Archangium primigenium: one gene and its partner. The protein of the gene in region 1 interacts with the protein of each later gene in a pairwise test. Links are inferred from orthologs where the notes say so. Each region holds a gene or a part of one and is shown on either strand. Other genes may lie near its edges.

Region 1 (3,223 bases):
CACCTCGCCGCGCACGTCGATGGCGCCGGGCACCTTCACCCCTGGCTCGGCCATCAGCTCGGTGGGCAGGGCGCGGATGGTGCGCAGGTTGCCCGTCACGTCCTCGCCCTCGGTGCCGTCCCCCCGGGTGGCGCCCCGCACGAAGCGGCCGTCCTCGTAGCGCAGGGTGATGGCCAGGCCGTCCAGCTTGGGCTCGCACACATAGCCCACCTTGGCGAGGCCCGTCTGGCGGCGGATGCGCTCGTCGAAGTCGCTCAGCTCCTCGTCGTCGAAGACGTTGGCCAGCGACAGCATGGGCTCGCGGTGGCGCACCTTCTCGAACTTCTCCGCCGGCGCGCCGCCCACGCGCCGGGTGGGGGACTCGTCCGTGACGAGCTCCGGGTGGCGCGCCTCCAGCTCCTGGAGCTCGCGCATCAGCCGGTCGTATTCCGCGTCGCTCACCTCCGGGGAGTCGAGCACGTAGTAGCGGTGGTTGTGGTGGGCGAGCTCCTTGCGGAGCTGCGTGATGCGGAGGGCGTCGGCGGTTTTCGAGGCGGTCACGGCGGGAGGCTCGGCGGCTGGACGGGAATATTCTGGGGCGGTGCGGCCTTGGGCTGCGTGGGAAGCGAGGATGCCTTGACAGCTCCGGAGGTGGTCAATAACCTCGTGCGGCGCGCATGAGGTGGTTGTCCTACCCGTCAGGCGTCACTTCCCAGCACAAGGTTCCTCCACCCGCGTGGTCCCGGCAAGAAGGGATCCCGGTGCCGCCCTGAGGGCGTTTCGCGTTCCGCGTTTCCCCCGGACATCGTTCACGACATTCCCGGGCGCGTCCCATCGCGCCGCCAGTGACCCCCGCACCATGGCCAAAGCCCGTTCACCCAAGGAAAAAGTTCTGCTTCCCCCGGTTGTCGAGGAGGAGAAGCCCAAGCGGCGCTCGACACGGGCCAAGACGGTGGAGCGCGAGGAGCCGGAGAAGCCCACGCGCTCGCGCCGCACGGCGGCCCGCCGCGAGGAGGAGCCCGCGGTCGAGGCAGCCCCCGCCCCCGCGCCCCCGCGCCCGGTGCTCACGCCCATGCCGTCCCAGCCGGTGCCCGTGCGGGACGACGAGTACCAGGAGGCGCGCGCCTCCGAGGAGCCGCGGGAGGAGGAGCCCTCGGCTCCGGCCCCGGCGCCCGAGGCGACGGACGCTCCCGTGGTCACCGAGGTGACGCGCGACGGGGCGCCCATGCAGGTCATCAAGCTCAATGACCTCAAGCGCATGAAGATCACCGACCTGGCGAAGATGGCCCACGACTTCGGCATCGAGGGCTACCAGGGGCTCAAGAAGCAGGATCTCATCTTCGCGCTGCTCTCGGGCATCGCGGACAAGAAGTTCGAGGTACACGCCGAGGGCGTGCTGGAGCTGCTCAGCGACGGCTTCGGCTTCCTGCGCAGCGCGGACAGCGACTACCAGGCGAGCCCGGACGACCTCTACGTGTCGCCCTCGCAGGTGCGCCGCTTCAACCTGCGGCCCGGCGACACGGTGACGGGCCCCATCCGCCAGCCGCGCGAGGGCGAGCGCTTCTTCGCGCTGCAGAAGGTGGACAAGGTCAACTTCGCCGACCCCCTGTCGGAGGTGACGCGCGACCGCATCCTCTTCGACAACCTCACGCCGCTCTACCCCACGCGCAAGCTCAAGCTCGAGCACGACGGGGCGGAGATGACCACGCGCATCATCGACATGTTCTGCCCCATCGGCCTGGGCCAGCGCTGCCTCATCGTGGCGCCGCCCAAGGCGGGCAAGACGGTGCTCCTGCAGAACATCGCGCACGCCATCTCCAAGAACCACCCGGACGTCTACCTCATCGTGCTGCTCGTGGACGAGCGCCCCGAGGAAGTCACCGACATGGCGCGCAACGTGCGCGGCGAGGTGGTCAGCTCCACCTTCGACGAGCCCGCCACGCGCCACGTGCAGGTGGCCGAGATGGTCATCGACAAGGCCAAGCGCCTGGTCGAGCAGAAGTATGACGTGTGCATCCTGCTCGACTCCATCACCCGTCTGGCGCGCGCCTACAACACGGTGGTGCCCGCCTCGGGGAAGATCCTCTCGGGCGGCGTGGACGCCAACGCCCTGCACAAGCCCAAGCGCTTCTTCGGCGCCGCGCGCAACATCGAGGAGGGCGGCAGCCTCACCATCATCGGCACGGCGCTCATCGACACCGGCAGCCGCATGGACGAGGTCATCTTCGAGGAGTTCAAGGGCACGGGTAACTCGGAAATCGTCCTGGACCGCAAGCTGATGGAGAAGCGCATCTTCCCCACGCTGGACATCAACAAGTCCGGCACGCGCAAGGAGGAGCTGCTGCTCACCCAGGCGGACCTGGTGCGCATCACCGCCCTGCGCCAGGTGCTCCACCCCTTCACGCCCATCGACGCGATGGAGTTCGTGCTCAAACACATGCGTCCCACCGCGGCGAACGCCGAGTTCCTCGGCTCGATGAACCGCTAGACTCGGGGCCTCCTGGAGGAGGCCTTCATGTCGCGCATCCGTTGTTCTTCTCTCGCCGCCCTCGCCCTGGGGGCGGCGTTCGTTTTGCTGGCGGGCTGTGAGCCGGTGGACCTGGACTTCGGCAACATCCCCGTGTCCGAGTCCGACCGCGTCTGCTACTCGGACGCGGACTGCACGGGCAACGCGTGCTGCGGCCTGGGCACCCGGCCCACGCACGTGCAGGACGGGCCCAACTGCTCCGGGGTGCGCTGCGGCGGAGACTGTCCCGAGGACGGCCTGGAGTGTGGCCGCTGCACCGTCATCTGCCGCGACTCGCGCTGCGCGGCGGCCTGCCAGGGCTGAGCGGCCCCGGGCTCAGTCGATCGCGCCCGACAACTCGATGGCCGAGGGCTGGGTGGGCTGGGCCTTGAGGCGCGCGTAGTCGAAGCACGCCACGAGGATGGAGGCCACGGGCACCGCGAAGAGCGCGCCCACCAGGCCGAACATCTTCTCGCCGCCAATGAGGCTGAAGGCCACGATGACCGGGTGGATGCGCGCCGCCGAGCCCATGATCTTCGGGTTGAGGAAGTAGGCCTCCAGCGCGTGGATGCCGATGATCCACACGAGGATGATGACGCCCTTCTGGAAGCCGTCCGCCAGCGCGATGAGCACGATGGGCACCGAGCTCAGGATGGTGCCGAAGATGGGGATGAGGCTGAACACCGTGGCCACGCTGGCCAGCAGGAAGGCGAACTTCACCCCGAACAACAAGAGCCC
Region 2 (3,127 bases), 6.0 Mb from region 1 along the record:
CCCTCATCGACGGCGTGCGCTCCACGGCCCAGTTCCTCAACGACATTCCCCAGGACGCCGAGCACCTGCTGCGGCTCGTGTTCCTCCTCAAGGAGCTTGGGAGCGTGTCCTTCGCCGCCTCGCGTGCCCCCGCGCCCGAGGCCCCTCCGCCCGCCGCCAAACCCGCCGCACCGGCTCCGGCCGCCGCCCAGGCCCCCGCCGCCAAGCCCGCCGCGCCGGTCGCCAAGCCCGCCGCGCCCGCTCCCGCCGCCCAGGCCCCTGCCGCCAAACCCGCGGCTCCCGCCCCCGCCGCGCCGGTCGCCAAGCCCGCCGCTCCCGCTCCGGTCGCCAAGCCCGCCGCCCCCGCTCCGGTCGCCAAGCCCGCCGCCCCCGCTCCGGTCGCCAAGCCCGCCGCTCCGGTCGCCAAGCCCGCCGCTCCCGCGCCCGCTCCGATCGCCAAGCCCGCGGCCCCCGCCCCGGCCGCTCCCGCCCCGGCCGCTCCCGCCTCGGCCGCTCCAGCCGCCGCGACGGGCGCGGGCGAACTGCCCGCCCTGCGCGAGCTCGCCCAGAAGATGAAGGAGCAGAACCACTTCGAGCGCCTGGGCGTGGGCGCGGACACCAATGGCCCGGCGGTGAAGATCGCCTACTTCAAGCTGGCCAAGCAGTACCACCCGGACACGCTGCCGCCCGGCGCGCCGCCCGAGTTGGAGAAGCTCAAGGCGGACATCTTCGCCTACATCGGCGAGGCCCAGCGCGTGCTCTCCGACGAGAAGAGCCGCGTGGCCTACATCGACGAGCTCAAGCACGGCGGCAACAAGGAGGCCGAGGTGGACGTGGAGGGCATCCTCAAGAGCGAGGACCTCTTCCGCCGCGCGGGCGTCTACCTCAAGAACCGCAAGTTCGCCGACGCGGCGAAGCTGCTCGACGAGGCCATCCAGCTCAACCCCGAGGAGGCCGAGTTCTACGCCTGGCGCGGCTACGCCCGCTTCTTCACCTTCGAGGACAAGAAGCAGGGCTTCAACGAGGCCTTCCGCGACATCCAGGTGTGCCTCAAGAAGAACGACAGGGTGGCCGCCGGGCACTACTTCCTGGGAGTCATCGCCAAGCTGTGTGGGGACACGAGCGGCTCGCTCAAGCACTTCCAGAAGACCGTGGAACTGCAGCCCAACCACATCGACGCGCAGCGGGAGATCCGCATGGCGGCCCAAAAGAAGTAGGGTGCGACACCCGGGGGCGCCACCGCGCTCCCCTCATTCGAGGAGAAGCAATCTTGCCGTTGACCGGAAAGCAGCGCCGCGAGCTTCGCGCACTGGGACATCACCTGGAGCCCGTGGTCATCGTGGGCCAGTCGGGCGTGAGCGAGGGCATCATCGGCGCCGTCAACCAGGCGCTCCAGGACCACGAGCTCATCAAGGTGAAGCTCAACGAGGGCCCCGAGGAGCGCCACGACGCCGCCGAGAAGCTGGCCGAGGGCGCGGGCGCCCATCTGGTGCAGTTGTTGGGCCGCACCGTGCTCCTCTTCAAGAAGCGCGAAGAGGACTCGAAGTTCCCGAAGTTCTAGGGCGAGAAGCCCGCCGCGTGGGCGGCCTGTTCGGCGCCCACGCCCAGCCGCTCCAGGAGCCCCGGGCCGAAGTACTGCCGATGCGCCTCGCCCTCACGCGCCTCCACGCGCTCGGGCGTCTCCACGTAGCCGAGGTAGCCGTCCACGAGCCCCAGCACCGCGCTGGCCCCCGTGCGACGCGCCAGGGCCGCGCCCGCCTGCACGGTGGGCTCGCCGGGCACGAGCACCCAGCGCAAGGGCCCGAGCCGCAGCGCCCCCACCTCCCCGGTGCGCGCGGAGGAGGCACACAGGAAGTTGTCCCCCGCCGCCCGCGCGTAGCCGGGCACCAGCCGGGAGGCATCCGGCCGGGGCAGCGCCACGGACACCCGCGCGTAGCCCAGCACCGGCGCCTCGGTCACCACCGGCGCGGCCTTGTCCGCGAGCGCGTCCACCGCCTTCGCGTAGGCGACCGCCCGCTCCAGGCCCTCGGCCCCGTCCGACACCGCCGACGCGTTGCCCGAGGCCTCCTGCAACACCAGCGTCACGCCCCCCTCGGCCTCGCGGGCCTCGCTCAGGCGGCCGGGCCAGTCCGGGTCGAGCACGTCACGCCGCCGGGGGACGAGCGTGGGGTGCGCCGCGAAGAGCAGCAGTTCCGCCACGGGCCCCTCGGCGCTCCGCAGCGCCACGCGGGTGAGCGTGCCCGAGGGCGGCTCGCCTCCGGAGCGCGAACGGACGAGCCCCGGCTCCCGGGCCTCGCCCACCTCCAGGGTGACGTCGGTGAGCCGGGCGGCCGCCCGCGCCAGGGCCTCGCCCGCGCCCGTGGCCGCCGCCCGCAGGGCGTCCTCGCGAAAGCGCCCCGTGCCGGACAGCTGTGAGGCGGGACGGTGGTCATACCCGCCGAACGAGGAATGCGTATGGGTGGCCACCACCAGCACGGCGTTGAGCCCCAGGGGCGCGGCGCGCTCGCGCACCGCGGCCACCAGCGCGTCCGGCACGAGCATCAGCTCCAGGGACACCAGCCCCACCTTGAGGCCCCCCGACTCCAGCACCACCGCGCGCGCCTGGGGCGGCAGGCCGGCGCTCCGGGCCTCGGGCGGGGCGAACCCATAGCCCGCCACCACCACCGGATAGGGCGGCACCAGGGCCACCCGCGCCGCGCCGGCCTTCCACGGCCCCTCGGCCCGCGCCTGACCCAGCACCACGGGGGCGTCGTCCTTCCAGCGGCCACACCAGTTCCACGAGGCGAGCGCGTAGGCCGAGCCCACCGTCAGCACGAGCAGGGGAAGCAACGAGCGCCACCGGTGGCGACGGGAGATGGACGACATGACAAGCCCCAAGTCTCGGCGGGAACCCGGAAATTCCCGGTCCGGAAGGGGCCCGCCCGCCCGCCTCCGACTCCTCCCCACAGGAATACCCCGGAACGGAACAACCGTTCTGGAGTTCCGTTCAACACCCGAAGGGGATAAGGCACCGGCCATGTGTGGAATCTTCGGAATCGTCGGTCACCCAGAGGCTTCCAACCTGACGTACCTGGGTCTGCACGCCCTGCAGCACCGGGGTCAGGAGTCCGCGGGCATCGTCGCCTCGGATGGTGAGAGCCTGCGCGCG

What was found.
Region 2: the proteins of rho (region 1) and yhbY interact in binary tests that used the Escherichia coli proteins (3 or more experiments, as listed by UniProt). The link is inferred for Archangium primigenium from one-to-one orthologs.

What each region holds. Positions count from the first base shown.
Region 1 is NZ_JADWYI010000001.1:2,813,552-2,816,774, forward strand. What follows is about bases 240-3,152. They hold rho (transcription termination factor Rho), read left to right. Parts: upstream 240-838; coding sequence 839-2,467; downstream 2,468-3,152. Other genes in these bases: ligA (NAD-dependent DNA ligase LigA), read right to left, coding at 240-540; I3V78_RS12015 (hypothetical protein), read left to right, coding at 2,495-2,809; I3V78_RS12020 (AI-2E family transporter), read right to left, coding at 2,822-3,152. Outside these bases: more of ligA, read right to left, coding at 1-239; more of I3V78_RS12020, read right to left, coding at 3,153-3,223. UniProt on the Escherichia coli protein: Facilitates transcription termination by a mechanism that involves Rho binding to the nascent RNA, activation of Rho's RNA-dependent ATPase activity, and release of the mRNA from the DNA template.
Region 2 is NZ_JADWYI010000001.1:8,770,816-8,773,942, forward strand. Bases 78-2,894 are described here. They hold yhbY (ribosome assembly RNA-binding protein YhbY), read left to right. Parts: upstream 78-1,249; coding sequence 1,250-1,540; downstream 1,541-2,894. Other genes in these bases: I3V78_RS35985 (J domain-containing protein), read left to right, coding at 78-1,196; I3V78_RS35995 (hypothetical protein), read right to left, coding at 1,537-2,844. In the rest of the region: more of I3V78_RS35985, read left to right, coding at 1-77; purF (amidophosphoribosyltransferase), read left to right, coding at 2,996-3,127.